DNA from 2 places in the Variovorax sp. HJSM1_2 genome. Region 1 is predicted to be linked to the other one. Evidence: predicted binding sites of a transcription regulator. Region 1 holds the regulator's gene; the other holds the start of a gene.

Region 1 (7,166 bases):
GATGGAACGTCTACCGCGAGTTTTATTACAACGACGCGGGTGTGCAGATCGGCACCTTGGCCAGCAGCACACATCTGCGCGCGCAAGGCTTCAAGCCCGGCGACCCGGAGTGGCCTAGCGGCGAAAAAGCCGCCGCCTACAACGGCGACTACATCAATGACATCGCCAACGACTTCCTGGCCAAGAAGACTGTCAAGGCCGACGACCGTGAAGTCACCGCCAGCGGCGACATCAACGACATGGATTCGATCCGCGAGTTTGCCGTGGCCTACCTGCGCCGCGAGCAGGATCTGGATCTGCGCGCCTTCGAGGTGCGCTTCGACAACTTCTACCTCGAGTCCAGCCTCTACACCAGCGGCCGCGTCGAGGCCGCCGTCAACAAGCTGATTGCCGCAGGCAAGACCTACGAACAAGACGGCGCCCTGTGGCTGCGCTCCACCGACTACGGCGACGACAAAGACCGTGTGATGCGCAAGACCGACGGCAGCTACACCTACTTTGTGCCTGACGTGGCCTACCACATCGCCAAGTGGGAGCGCGGCTTCCACCGCGTGGTCAACATCCAGGGCACCGACCACCACGGCACCATCGCGCGTGTGCGCGCCGGCCTGCAAGCCGCCAGTGTTGGCATTCCCGAAGGCTACCCCGACTACGTGCTGCACACCATGGTGCGTGTGATGCGCGGCGGCGAAGAAGTGAAGATTTCCAAGCGTGCCGGCAGCTACGTCACGCTGCGCGATGTGATCGACTGGACCAGCAAGGACGCCGTGCGCTTCTTCCTGCTGAGCCGCAAGCCAGACACCGAATACATGTTCGACGTCGACCTGGCCCTGGCGCAGAACAACGACAACCCGGTCTATTACGTGCAGTACGCACATGCGCGCATTTGCTCGGTATTGGCGGCGTGGCAGGAACAAGGCGGCGCTGGAGTGGAAAGCCTGGCCAAGGTCGACCTGTCGCCGTTGACCAGCCCGCAAGCCCAGGCGCTGATGATGCAACTCGCGCGTTACCCCGAAATGCTGACCGGCGCCTGTGCCGACTTTGCGCCGCACGACGTCACCTTCTACCTGCGCGATCTGGCCGCGAGCTACCACAGCTACTACGATGCCGAGCGCATTCTGGTGGACGACGAACAGGTGAAACTGGCACGCCTGGCCCTGGTCGCCGCCACAGCGCAGGTGTTGCACAATGGCTTGGCCGTGCTCGGGGTGAGTGCGCCGAAGAAAATGTGAAGACCTTCATGAAGCAGAAAAAACAGCGCGGCGGCACGGCCATCGGGTTCATCTTGGGACTGGTGATTGGACTGGGTGCCGCTTTGGCCGTGGCCGTCTACGTCACCAAGGTGCCGGTGCCCTTCGTCGCCGGCAAGGGCGTCAACTCTGGCGCCGAGCGCGATGCGGCCGAGCAGCAAAAAAACAAAAGCTGGGACCCCAACACGCCACTGCAGGGCAAGAACCCGGCCCGGCCAGCCACGGCCGAGGCGGGTGCCACCACCGCGACCGCCACCGGCACCGTGGTTCCCGCCACACCCGGCGCTCCAGCCGTGGCAGGCATTGCACCCGCACCTGCGCCAGTGGCGGCACCTTCCCCGGTGACCACGTTGCCAGCGATGGCGTCCACTCCGGTGAAGGGCGATACAAAACCCAACCCGGCCAACGACCCGAACTTCGACCCGCTGGGTGACCTGGCGCGGGCCAAGTCCAAAGGCGTATCAACCACCACGGCCGCTGCCGCCCCCTCGGCCAAGACCGACAACGACGCGGCCGATCCGTTTGAGTACTTTGTGCAAGCCGGTGCCTACCGCACCCCAGAAGACGCGGAAGCCCAACGCGCCAAGCTGGCGATGTCCGGCTTGCAGGCCAAAGTGACCGAGCGCGAGCAATCCGGTCGCACCGTCTACCGCGTGCGCATGGGGCCCTACAACAAAAAAGACGATGCGGAAAAAGCCCGCACGCGTCTGGAAGACCTGGGCAACGAAAGCGCCTTGGTGCGCGTGCAGCGTTAGGTCAAACCGGCTTCAACCGAAAATCCCAGGCCATTCGCGCAAGCACTGCGCAGTGGCTGAACTTTTCCAACCGCCCCTGGTCAGAACGGCCACAAGGAGTGATCGTAAATGAAACGTCGTGAATTTTCCCTGGCCTCTGTTGGGGCAGTCGCCGCCTCGTCGCTGGCCCTCGCCCCCTTCGGTGCGGCACAAGCACAGGGCATGGCCCCCAAGGCAGGTACCGACTACAACGTGCTGAAAACCGCGGCGCCCGTAGACGGTGCCAGCAAGGGCAAGATCGAGGTCGTGGAGTTCTTCTGGTACGCCTGCCCGCACTGCAATGCGTTCGAGCCTACGCTGGAGTCCTGGCTCAAGCAGTTGCCCAAGGATGTGGCCTTCCGCCGCGTGCCGGTCAACTTCCAGAGCAGCTTCGTGCCGCCGCAAAAGCTGTTCTACACGCTGGAAGCCATGAACCTGTTGCCACAAATGCACGGCAAGGTGTTCCAGGCCATCCACGTCGACCACCAAAAACTCGACCGCGACGACGCCGTGATCGAATGGGTTGCCAAACAAGGCATAGACAAAGCCAAGTTCACCGAGGTGTACAACTCGTTCTCCGTGAGCGCCAAGGTGCGCCAGGCCTCGCAGTTGCAAGAAGCCTACAAGGTGGAAGGTGTGCCCGCCTTGGGCGTGGCCGGCAAGTTCTACACCGACGGTTCGCTGGCGCAAGGCATGCCGCGTGCCCTGGCGATCGTGGACTACCTGGTCGCCCAGGAGCGCAAGGCTGGGCCGGCCAAGTCTTGATGCCTGCTTGAGTCGTTAATTTGCCGTTTAAATGCCCGCAACAGCGGGCATTTTTCATGGCGCGGAGGTTGTCGCCGCTACAATGATCTGCAAGATTCATGCCTCTATGAAAAAAATCAACACCATCGCACTCCTCCTGGCCGCATTGGCGTTCACGGCCGGGGCTGCGCACGCCGAAACGGCGGACCGAGACAAGCCCATGAACGTCGAAGCCGACGCCATGCGTTACGACGACCTGAAGCAGACCAATGTCTTCACCGGCAATGTGGTCATGACCAAGGGCACCATCATCCTGCGCGGCGCGCGGGTGGATGTACGTCAAGACCCAGAAGGTTACCAATATGGCGTGGTTACCGCAGCGGCCGGCAAGCTGGCGTTTTTCCGGCAAAAGCGCGAAGGCGTTGATGAGTTCATCGAAGGCGAAGCCGAAGAAATCTACTACGACAGCAAGGCCGACAACGTGCGTCTGGTGCGCCGCGCGGTGATGCGTCGTTACTTGGGGACCAAGCTCAGCGATGAGACCACGGGTGCCGAAATCAATTACCACAACACCACCGGCGTGTTCACCGTCGACGGCAGCGTACGCAACTTGGCTGGCGCGCCGGGCGGCGCGGGCACCGCTAACTCTGGCGGGCGTGTGCGCGCCATGTTGACACCCAAATCAGCGGCCTCCGCGCCCGCTGTGCCAGACGCCAACACGACGGCACCGGCCTTGCGCCCCAGCCTGCAGCTCGGCGGGGAGCGCAAGTGACGGCGGCGCAAGTCGCCACATCCCCGGTGGACGATTCGTCCTGCCTGGAAGCACGCCACCTGCAAAAAGCCTATGGCGGCCGCAAGGTGGTCAAAGATGTGGGTTTGAAGGTCCGCAAGGGTGAGGTAGTCGGTTTGCTCGGCCCCAACGGCGCCGGTAAAACCACCTCGTTCTACATGATTGTGGGCCTGGTGCGTGCAGACAGCGGGCAGATCTTCATCGACAACCAGCCGGTGGAAGGCATGCCCATCCACCGCCGTTCGCGCCTGGGTTTGAGTTATTTGCCGCAAGAAGCTTCTATCTTCCGAAAACTCACGGTAGAAGAAAACGTACGCGCCGTGCTCGAGTTGCAGCACGGTGAGGACGACAAACCTTTCAGCAAAGCCGAACTGGAACAACGCCTCACCGACCTGCTGCAAGACTTGCGCGTAGAGCATCTGCGCAGTTCATCAGCGCTGGCTTTGTCGGGTGGTGAACGCCGCCGCGTGGAAATCGCGCGGGCGCTGGCCACCCAGCCGCGCTTCATCCTGCTGGACGAGCCGTTTGCCGGTATCGACCCGATCGCGGTGATCGAGATCCAGCGCATCATCAGCTTTCTCAAATCGCGCGGCATTGGTGTGCTCATCACCGACCACAACGTACGCGAAACCCTAGGCATTTGTGACCACGCCTACATCATCAGTGATGGCCAAGTGCTGGCACAAGGAACGCCCTCTGAAATCGTCAACAACGCCGAAGTGCGCCGGGTTTACCTCGGTGAGCATTTCCGGATGTAAGCCCATGGAATGCGTGCGTAACAGCTTTGGGGCGCAGCTTGGCCTGCTGCTACCGCCAGCCTTGTCGGCGGTGCGGGAGGCGCGCGCATGAAACAAGGTTTATCGCTACGCGTTTCGCAGCATTTGGCGCTCACGCCGCAGCTGCAGCAGTCGATTCGCCTGCTGCAGCTGTCCACGCTGGAGCTGAGCCAGGAAGTCGAGCAGATGCTCGACGACAACCCGTTCCTGGAAGTCGGCATTGACGAGGCGCCGCGCGAAGAATTCGGCCTGAGCCATGCCGACACACAGGTCAGCACCGAAGACCGCGAAAGCGAATACGCCACCAGCACCACGTCCAGCAGCACCGACAACACCGGATCAGACAGCCAGATGGAGTCTGAAAGCCCGTTGAGCCCCCAGGACGACAACCAGAACTGGGAAGGCGACGGCACCTCGGAAATCGCCCCGGACGACAGCGAATGGGGCGGCGACGCGCCGCCGCGCACCAACAACAACGAGAGTGACGGCGAAGTCGACGCCACCGAACTGGCGCGCAGCCAGATGTCGCTCACCGAGTTCCTGCACCGCCAGGCGCTGGCCCTCCGGCTCAGCGAAGAAGACCGCGCGGCGCTGCGCTTCCTGATCGAGTCGCTGAACGAAGACGGCTACCTGGAAGACAGCCTCGAAGAGCTGGCCCAAAGCCTGGCCGAGCCAGACGACGAGCTCGAAGAAATCGAAGAGCTGCAGCACCGCTTCACCATGGCGCTGGGCTTGCTGCAAAGCCTGGAGCCGGTAGGCGTGGGCGCGCGCACCCTAGAAGAATGCCTGACGCTGCAACTGCGCGCCCTGGCCGATGATGAGGCAGAAGAAGAGCAGGAACAAATCCGCGTCGCCGCCATCAACATGTGCGCCTGTCCCATGGACCTGGTGGCCCGGCGTGATGTGAAGCGCCTGGCCAGCCAGTGCCGCACCTCCGACACGGTGATCAAAGCCGCCTTGGGCCTGATCGCCAGCCTGGAGCCCAAGCCGGGCCGCCGCTTTGTTGACGTGGAGCGCAACATCGTCATACCCGACGTCATCGTGACCAAGGTAGGCCGTGGCGCGCAGGCGAATTTCCGGGTGCGGCTGAACCAGGACGTGATGCCGCGCCTGAAGGTGCACGACATCTATGCCAACGCGCTGAAACAGCACAAAGGTGGTGGACGCGATGCCTCGGTGAATGCCGCGCTGCAGCAACGGCTGCAAGAAGCGCGCTGGTTCATCAAGAACATCCAGCAGCGCTTTGACACCATACTGCGCGTGAGCAACGCCATTGTTGATCGGCAGAAGAACTTCTTCACCCATGGTGAGCTGGCCATGCGCCCGCTGGTGCTGCGTGAAATTGCCGATGAACTCGGGCTGCACGAATCCACCATCAGCCGCGTGACCACGGCCAAATACATGTCCACGCCGCACGGCACTTTCGAACTGAAGTACTTCTTTGGCTCGTCGCTCGGCACCGAGACCGGTGGCAACGCCTCCAGCACCGCTGTGCGCGCGCTGATCAAGCAGTTTGTCTCGTCCGAAGACCCGAAAAAGCCCCTGAGCGACAGCCAGCTCTCCGACATGCTCAAAGAGCAAGGTATTGAATGTGCCCGCCGCACGGTGGCCAAATACCGCGAGGCGCTGCGTATTGCGCCCACAAACCTGCGCAAAGCGCTTTAATGTCGATGCGCGTCTAGCGCGCACGGCATTGCCCCAACCCGCGAACAGCGAACCTATTTGCCATGAACCAGCTCAAGCTATTTTTGCCCTGCGCCGCAGGTGTTGAAGACTTTCTCGCCGAAGAGGTGCACCAGCTCACCAACCTGCAAGGCGACGACCTGCTGGTGCTGCGTGGCGGTGTGCTGGTGCGTGCTTCGTGGCGCGATGCCATGCTGCTCAATCTGCACAGCCGCCTGGCGCAGCGTGTGCTCATCGAATTGTCGAACACCGAGTACCGCAACGAGCAACACCTGTACGAAGCGGCCAGCCAGGTCGCCTGGGAGATCTGGTTCACGCCCAAACAAAGCTTCAAGATTGAAGTCACGGCGCAGCACAGCCCACTGACCTCGCTCAATTTTGCGGCGCTGAAGATCAAAGACGCCGTGGCTGACCGTTTCCGCCACAAACACGGTGTGCGCCCCGATGTGGACACACGTTGGCCCGGCGTGCGCATCTATGCCCACCTGACCACCGACCGCGCCACGCTGTACATGGACACCTCGGGCGAGCCGCTGTTCAAACGTGGCTGGCGCGAAGACAAGGGCGAAGCGCCGCTCAAGGAAACCCTGGCCGCCGCCATGCTGGCCGCGAGCGAATGGGATGGTGAAACACCGCTGTACGACCCCTGCTGCGGCAGCGGCACCATTGCCATCGAGGCTGCGCAAATCGCCTGCAACATTGCCGCAGGCAGCCGACGCCGCTTTGCATTCGAGAAGCTGCTGCCGTTTCAACCCCACGTATGGGATTCGCTGCTGAGCCAGGCCCGCGCCGCCGAGCACAAGCCGCGCACCGAGATTTTTGGCAGTGACGTGGCCCACCGCATGGTCGACTTCGCCATGCGCAACGCCGAACGCGCAGGTGTCGCCGACTGCGTGCAGTTCCGCGGCGGCGATGCCTTGCAACGCCAACCGCCCACCGCCAGCGGTGTGTTGATGATCAACCCGCCTTATGGCGACCGGATTGCCGTCGCCGGTGTGGCCCGTGAAGGGCGCAACGCCGGCCGTGATGCCGGACGCGGCGCGGCCGCCCCCGTGCAAGTTGTCAGCCGCGAACAGGCACAAACCGACGACGGCGGCGACTTCTTCCCGCAACTGGCCACACATTGGAAGAAAAACTATGCCGGCTGGAC
Region 2 (7,166 bases), on a different contig from region 1:
ATACACCGTCACCATCAACAACAACGCCGGAGCCACGCTGCTGGGCGGCGGCACGGTCAATGCAGCCGTCAAGACCGGTGCGAACAACGACACCATCACCAACGCCGGCACCATCAACGGCAGCAGCAGCGGCCTGGCCATAGACATGGGTGCGGGCAACAACAGCCTGTACATCAGCGGCGGGCAAGCGTCCGTCCTCGGCAACATCAACGGCGGCGTGGGTGGCAGCAACAAGATGGTGATAAGCCCAGGTGCGGGCAACAGCTTTGCCTACGCCGGTGCCATCTCCAACTTCGGCAACGTCGAAGTGTTAAGCGGCAAGGTGACATTGTCCGGTGTCAGCACCTACAGCGGCACCACCACCATCAGCGGCGGCACGCTGGTGCTTGACGGCGTGAACCGCTTGTCCGCCGACAGCGGGCTGGTCATGAATGGCGGCGCCTTGCAGTTGATCGACGCCAGTGGCGTGGACGGCCAGACCTTCGCCAGCCTCTCGCTGCTGGACGACTCGATTTTTGACCTGGGTGAGGCTTCGCTGACCTTCGCCGGACTAGGCGACATCGTCTCGGGCAAAACGCTGTCGGTTTTGAACTTTCTCGGCGACGACGCCTGGGACTACGCCTTCCGCTTCCTGGGCGACCTGTCGGGCAACGCCGACTTCCTGGAGCTGATCAACAACACCTTCATCAACGGCGCCAAAGCCAGCTACTCGTTTGATGGTGCCTACACCGACGTGCTGCTGGTGGCGCAGGTGCCGGAGCCAGGTTCACTGGTGTTGATGCTGCTGGCCCTGGCCGCGATGGTGGCCGTGGCACACCGTCGGCAATGGACAAAACGCTAAGCCTGCGTAGTGTGGCGGGGGAATTTTCGGCAAGTCCCCATCATCAGCCATGACTGGCTCTATAAGCTCAGGCTCAACCGTGAGGTAGCTAAAGCTCCGGCTTTGGTGGCCTCACTTGTCCTTGCCATGGCCTTTGCCATGCCCCTTACCGTGGCCCTTATCTTTATCGCCCTGGTGACCATCGTCATGCTGGCTGTAGCGTTGCTGATACCAATCCTCACGCACAAAGTAGACCGGTACGCCGCAGGCGTTGTACTGGCGGCAATGTTTATCCCAATGTTTTTGGTGACCAGGCGGGATACGCATGTAGACCGGCTGCGGGCGTACGGGCGCGCGTTGCACCCAAACGGGCTCCGCCAAAACCACGGGCGGAGGTGAAGTGTTGCCGAGGTCGATGCGGCCATAAAAGCCCGGCTGACCGACCTGCACGGATACGCTGACATCCGCTGCGTGTGCAGCACCTGCCAGCAGAACGACACCTAACAAGGGGAGCACATTTTTCATGGTGGGCCTCGTTTTCTAAAGTAGACACTGAGTTGACAGTTGCGTAACGTTTCTCCGTCCCTTTGGGCCGACCATTGGTGCACGAAAAGCAAAAACGAGGGGACGCCATGACATCTATCGACAAGAACAAATGTGACCTGTTGGAGGGCACATCCGCCAGCGGCACCATCATGTGGTCGAACTTCATTGGCTTAAGCCAGGAAACACCGAAGCGTCGCAGCCTGGCCAGCGACAGGCAAACGGTCTTGCTCATCGCAGGCGCCACCACATGTGGCTTTGTTTTTGTGAGTGCTGTATTGTTTTTTGCGCTGCTGTAGCTTTTGTCGAAAGCCACCAGTCGGCAAACGGCGGCCCCAACAAGACAAGATGCAGAAAGGTGTCACTCCGCATGACACCACAACAGCTTTTTGTACGCTAAACAGCGTTTGGTAGTTCTACTGTCGGCAAAACTTACGCTTGCGTGTGAATGCAAGCCCTGCCAATCCCAAACCCATCAAGGCGAATGAACCAGGCTCAGGCAGTTCCGCAACCCGCATCGAGGACACCGTGCCCAACCCATACAGATTGGCGTGCGACAAAGACTGCTTTCCCGACACGGACCATGTCCCAGAAAGCGTGCCGTCAACAAACGCAAACACCGCCCAGTCAGGGTCTAGCTGCCCCTCTCCCACCTTGAAACCGATGGCAAGGTTGTCGAAGACGTTGTAGGCCGCAGAGTTGATACTGAAGGTGCCACTCGTGCCCCCTACACCCGTAATCGTCAACCATCCTTCATAGAGATTTCCGGCCGCGTCGGATTTGTCGGCCAGCACCCAACCCGGATGGCTGGTCTGGAACGCGTCGTTGTTGCCGTTGATATTGCCCGCGCCCACTTGCAAGCAGCCCGCCACAGTGGTGGCATTGACGGTGAAGTCCCGCACACCCGCTGTACACGCGTCGGAAGTCACTGTGTTCGCCATGGCGCCTTGAGTGAACACGGCCAAACAAGACAGAAGAAATGCGGATGTTTTCATGCGGGCAATCACGTAGAGATGTTTTGGATACGCATCGGGTCAAGATGCAGACCATTCGATTTGAGCGAAAAGTGCGCAGTTCCGCGGTGATATTTTTCACTTTTGTGGCCATTGATTCCGCAACACGGGTAAATCACTACGGCGTTTATGAGGCGTAGAGTGAAAAGCCGCGACCCACGTTAAAAAGCCCGCACTTCGGCGGGCTTTGGGGTCAAGGGCGAGGGAGGGCCTAGGCTCTGCGCTTTTGCACCAAGGCGAGGCCGACCAAGCCAAGCGAGAGCAACAGCAGCGAACCAGGCTCTGGCAGCAGTTGGGGCGGCGTGCCGACCGGGTCACGTGCCCACACCGAGATATGCGAGAAATTCTGCGCATTATTGTTATTGGGGTTCTGGAAGTCGTCTGTATTCCATTCGCCGGTGAAAGAGTATGGCGTGGTGAAGTTAAAGCCAGGAAGGCCCGAGGACAATAGATTGAAGTCAAAGTCATAGACCGCAAACCGGTCGCTGGCCTTGATGACAAACGCCAGGTGGTCAAACGCATTACGGCCCAGCACGGCTTGCACTTGGTCGATGATGTCGAGCGAGGTTTCCAAAGACCAGGTGCCCTGGGTGCAGTCACCCACACAGTTCATCTTGACGTTCAGGATGTCGGCGATGTTGAGCGGCTTGTCATGCGCATCCATGACAAAAGAGCTACCGGTGCCACGTTCTGTTTTGCCCAAGTAGATCCAGCCCGGGTCGGTGTAGCTGCCGTTGTTGTCGAGGTCGAGCATGGGGGACGGCGCCGATGGGTTGTTGAACCAGGTAGGGCTCAGCACCCCCGCCTGCCCATTCAGCAGGCCGTCGCCCAGTTGGCCAATGTTGGGGTTGGGATTGTTGAATGGGTTGCCCGAGTCGTTGCCGCTGTAGAGGCCTACACAACGGGTCGCATTCTGGTTGCCGGAATAGATGGTGCCAACCCCATTCAACGGGCTGACCTCAATCGTCTTGATGGAGAAAGAGTCGACGCTGCACGGCATGGAGGGCAGCAGTGCGGGCAATGTTGGGCCCGCTGATGCGGTGGAGGGGAGCAAGCCGGTCAAGGCTGCAAGAGGAATGACGCACCGGAGTGCTTTGAGGAAGTTCATCGCGGCCACCTTGTCTCGTGGGTTTTGGTAATGACTCAAGGCATAAACCGGGCCACAGCAGCAAAAATTTTTCAACTCATTGATTTCAAAAGAATTTCATTGGAGCGCTCGTGAGCCCAAAAACGCAGCTGTAAAAATTCCTGGCACTGTACGCAAAATTGGCACCCGTGCTAATGGCGAAGCGTTCTCATTGCTATCAAGTTTTGCGTGATTTGGCACGCCTAAACACAGCTTGGCGTCTACCTGTTTGCGCTGCGCAACTCGCCACCAGAGCGCTGCAGCTGGCCGCTTAGAACCTGGCCATTTCTTGACCAGACCAAACCAAGCCCGTGCCACTGCTGGAGAGTGTCGGCCCTGCAGCCAATGACGCTGCCAGCATCACCCGACAAGGCCATGCGCCGCCTGGGTGCGTCTCCCTCGCCGCAAAAACGCCACCACGGTAGGGGCCAATCTGCAGGCGGCGGTCGACGTCAGTTGTGGGTTACATCAGCGCCCAGGCCCCGTCACGGCATAGGGCTTGCCGAGATCCCAGCGCGACTGCCAGTGCGCCACATACTGGCGCGCAACATCCGGCATGTCGCGAATGACCACCACGTTCTCGGAGTTAAGCTTCTCGGCCGACGCTGCGAAATTGAACGACCCCGTCTCGACCGTGCTGCCGTCCACGATGATCACCTTGTCGTGGTGAATGTGGAAATGGTCGTTGGTGCGCAGCGCCACACCATTGCGCGTCACGAAGTCCATGGCGGCCCGACTGGTTTTGCCTCGGTTGCGTTTTTTGTCGACAACGATGCGCACCTCGACACCACGCTTCTGGGCATCGACCAGTGCCTGCACGATGTCCGGCGCCTGAAAGGCGTAGGCCAGCATCTGAATGCTTTGCTGGGCGCTGCCAATCGTTTCCAAGACCAGCTTTTGCGCCGAGCCTTCAGGCGAAAAACCAACTTGAACACTGGGTTCGGCAGGGGCCAGAAATGGCACGCTGAGCAGCGCCGCCAAAGCGATGCATCGAAATGTGAACATGATTTAAACCCTAGCTTTTTCAACCTGGCCCGCAGTCTTGCACAGAAGATTCCAGGCCACGTCGTTCGCGCGCAAAACTGGGCTAGACCACACGGCTTACGCGAGAGCCTGACAAGCGACGCCAGTCTCCCAGTGCCGTGGTGCGGTATCGTTGCGCACCTAAAATGTTATCGATAACCAATATAACCCGTTCGAGACATCTCTCTGGGCGCCCTTGGGGCCCCAGCAGGTCTTTCTGACCACGACACGCTTCTTTCGGCTCCTTATCTTTCGCTCGGTCACGCATGCCCATGATGGCGCACGGCAATACCCGGGCTTTCCACCACAAAGCCATGTCCAAACTCGCCTCTTCGGCTTTTCTCACAGATCGCAAGATCGTCTTCCTGCTCGCCACCTTCTGCTGTTTTTTGTGGGGTAGCTCGTACCCGGCGATCAAGGGCGGTTACGCGCTCTTCAGCATCGCGCCGCACGACATTCCCTCCAAACTGGTGTTTGCGGGCTGGCGCTTCGTGCTGGCAGGCTTGGCGCTGCTGGCCTATGCTGGCATCAGTGGCAAGTTGAAAGGTGGCGTGCCGGGCCGTGTACTCGCGCGGTTTGCACTGCTGGGCTTGAGCCAAACCACGCTGCAGTACGCCATTTTTTACGTCGGCCTGGCCTATGCCACCGGCACCAAAAGCTCCATCATGAACGCCACCGGCACGTTCTTCAGCGTGCTGCTGGCGCACTACATCTACCACAACGATCGGCTGACCTACCCCAAGATCGTCGGCTGCCTGGTCGGCTTTCTGGGCGTGATGGTGGTCAATCTGGGTTCCGGCGCGGGTGGCCTGCTGGCCTGGGACTTCACGCTCCTGGGCGAGGGCTTTGTGGTGCTGGCGGCGTTCATCCTGGCGGCGGCCAGCATCTACGGCAAGCGTGTTTCGCAAGGGGTGGATCCGTTTGTCATGACGGGTTACCAGTTGGTATTTGGTGGATCGGCACTGCTCGCCATTGGTTATGCGCTGGGCGGCAAGATCGACAACTTCACCGTCGCCTCGGCGTCGCTGCTGGCCTACCTGGTGCTGCTGTCGGCGCTGTCGATTTCCATCTGGAGCCTGCTGCTCAAATACAACCGCGTCAGCACCATCACCGCCTTCAACTTCCTGGTGCCGGTGTTCGGTGTTGCGCTGTCTGCGGTGTTTCTGAACGAACCCATCTTCAAGCTCAGCAATGGCATCGCGCTGGTGCTGGTCAGCCTGGGGATCTGGCTTGTGACCAAGGCGCCGCGCAACAGCTGACGCACAAGCCGCCGACTCCCCGCCGTTTTAGCCGCATCGACGGACATTGCATGGCGGGCCATCCCGGCTGCGCTCAAGGGCTGGTCCGGGCATACTGGGCGCTTCGTTTTTGTTCAGAGCATCCACCATGTGGCAACCCAGCCAAACCTACCCTGACCCGGCCATCGAAGTGCTGGACCCGCGCTTTCGCAAGTACCACATCGTGCCCAGCGCCATCGAGCGGCTGGCGCATGGCTGCCGCTGGGCTGAGGGGCCGGTGTGGTTTGGTGATGGACGTTATGTGTTGTGGAGCGACATTCCCAACAACCGCGTGCTGAAGTGGGAAGAAGCTAACGGCGCGGTGAGCGAGTTTCGCAAGCCCTCGGGCTACGCCAACGGCAACACCCGCGACCGGCAAGGCCGCCTGGTCACCTGTGAACACGGCGAGCGCCGCGTGGTGCGCACCGAATACGACGGCACCCAAACCGTGCTGATGGACCGCTTTGAGGGCAAGCGGCTGAACTCACCCAACGACGTGGTGGTGAAGTCCGATGGCTCGGTGTGGTTCACCGACCCGCCCTTCGGCATACTGGGCCACTACGAAGGCAGCCCGGCGACCCCGGAGTTGCCTACCAACGTCTACCGCCTGGACCCAGCCACGGGCCAGGCCACGGTGGTCACCAGCGCCGTGGTGCGCCCCAACGGCCTGTGTTTTTCGCCCGACGAACGCCGCCTGTACGTGGTGGAGTCGGGCACCGTGCCGCGCCGCATCCGAGTGTTCGAACTCAGCGAAGACGGCACACAACTCACGCGCGACGAAGTATTTTTTGATGGCGACCCAAACGCCACACCCGACGGCTTTCGCTGCGACGTGGACGGCAACCTGTGGGCCGGCTGGGGCCTGAGCCCAGAGCACAACGGCGTGCGTATCTTCGCGCCAGACGGCACGGCCATAGGCCACATCCACCTGCCCGAGCGCTGCGCCAATGTGTGTTTTGGCGGCGTGGCGCGCAACCGGCTGTTCATGGCCGCTGGCCAATCGCTGTATGCCTTGTATGTGAACACCCAGGGTGCACCGGGCGGCTAGGCAAGGCCAAACTTGCAGCGCCACCGAGCGGCGGCGCTGCGTGCTTGTACTTTTGGGCGCGGCATTTGAAACACGACGCTTATGCCGTGTAGCGCACCGCCCGTGTCCCACGGCACAAACCCCACAGCCGGATCTGCGCCTGCTGCGCGATTTGCACCGCCAACGCCGTGGGCGCCGACACCGTCGCCAAGGCCCCGATGCCCATGCGCGCACACTTGCGCACCAGCTCGTAACTGGCGCGGCTGGACATGACCACAAAGCCCGGTTCACCCAAGCGTTTCTGTTCGGCCAGTTGGCCTATGAGTTTGTCTAGCGC

The links. The regulator sigma-54, encoded in region 1, starts transcription at its own class of promoters, with help from an activator protein. The targets are predictions, from matches to a motif close to TGGCANGNAANCTGCTTT.
Region 2: ACFQ95_RS03045 (PEP-CTERM sorting domain-containing protein) is a predicted target of sigma-54. The motif match lies at 3,522-3,539, and genes of this name have one in related genera.

The regions. Positions count from the first base shown of each region.
Region 1 covers NZ_JBMOXA010000018.1:47,879-55,044, forward strand. Annotated here, with positions in the region: gene argS (arginine--tRNA ligase) at 1-1,232, shown strand, start outside; gene ACFQ95_RS18330 (SPOR domain-containing protein) at 1,241-2,005, shown strand; gene ACFQ95_RS18335 (thiol:disulfide interchange protein DsbA/DsbL) at 2,114-2,788, shown strand; gene lptA (lipopolysaccharide transport periplasmic protein LptA) at 2,895-3,539, shown strand; gene lptB (LPS export ABC transporter ATP-binding protein) at 3,536-4,315, shown strand; gene ACFQ95_RS18350 (RNA polymerase factor sigma-54) at 4,403-5,998, shown strand; gene ACFQ95_RS18355 (THUMP domain-containing class I SAM-dependent RNA methyltransferase) at 6,061-7,166, shown strand, end outside.
Region 2 covers NZ_JBMOXA010000002.1:115,159-122,324, reverse strand. Annotated here, with positions in the region: gene ACFQ95_RS03065 (beta strand repeat-containing protein) at 1-841, shown strand, start outside; gene ACFQ95_RS03060 (hypothetical protein) at 953-1,345, opposite strand; gene ACFQ95_RS03055 (hypothetical protein) at 1,453-1,662, shown strand; gene ACFQ95_RS03050 (PEP-CTERM sorting domain-containing protein) at 1,780-2,358, opposite strand; gene ACFQ95_RS03045 (PEP-CTERM sorting domain-containing protein) at 2,588-3,439, opposite strand; gene ACFQ95_RS03040 (phospholipase D family protein) at 3,971-4,507, opposite strand; gene ACFQ95_RS03035 (DMT family transporter) at 4,840-5,784, shown strand; gene ACFQ95_RS03030 (SMP-30/gluconolactonase/LRE family protein) at 5,912-6,850, shown strand; gene fdhD (formate dehydrogenase accessory sulfurtransferase FdhD) at 6,930-7,166, opposite strand, start outside.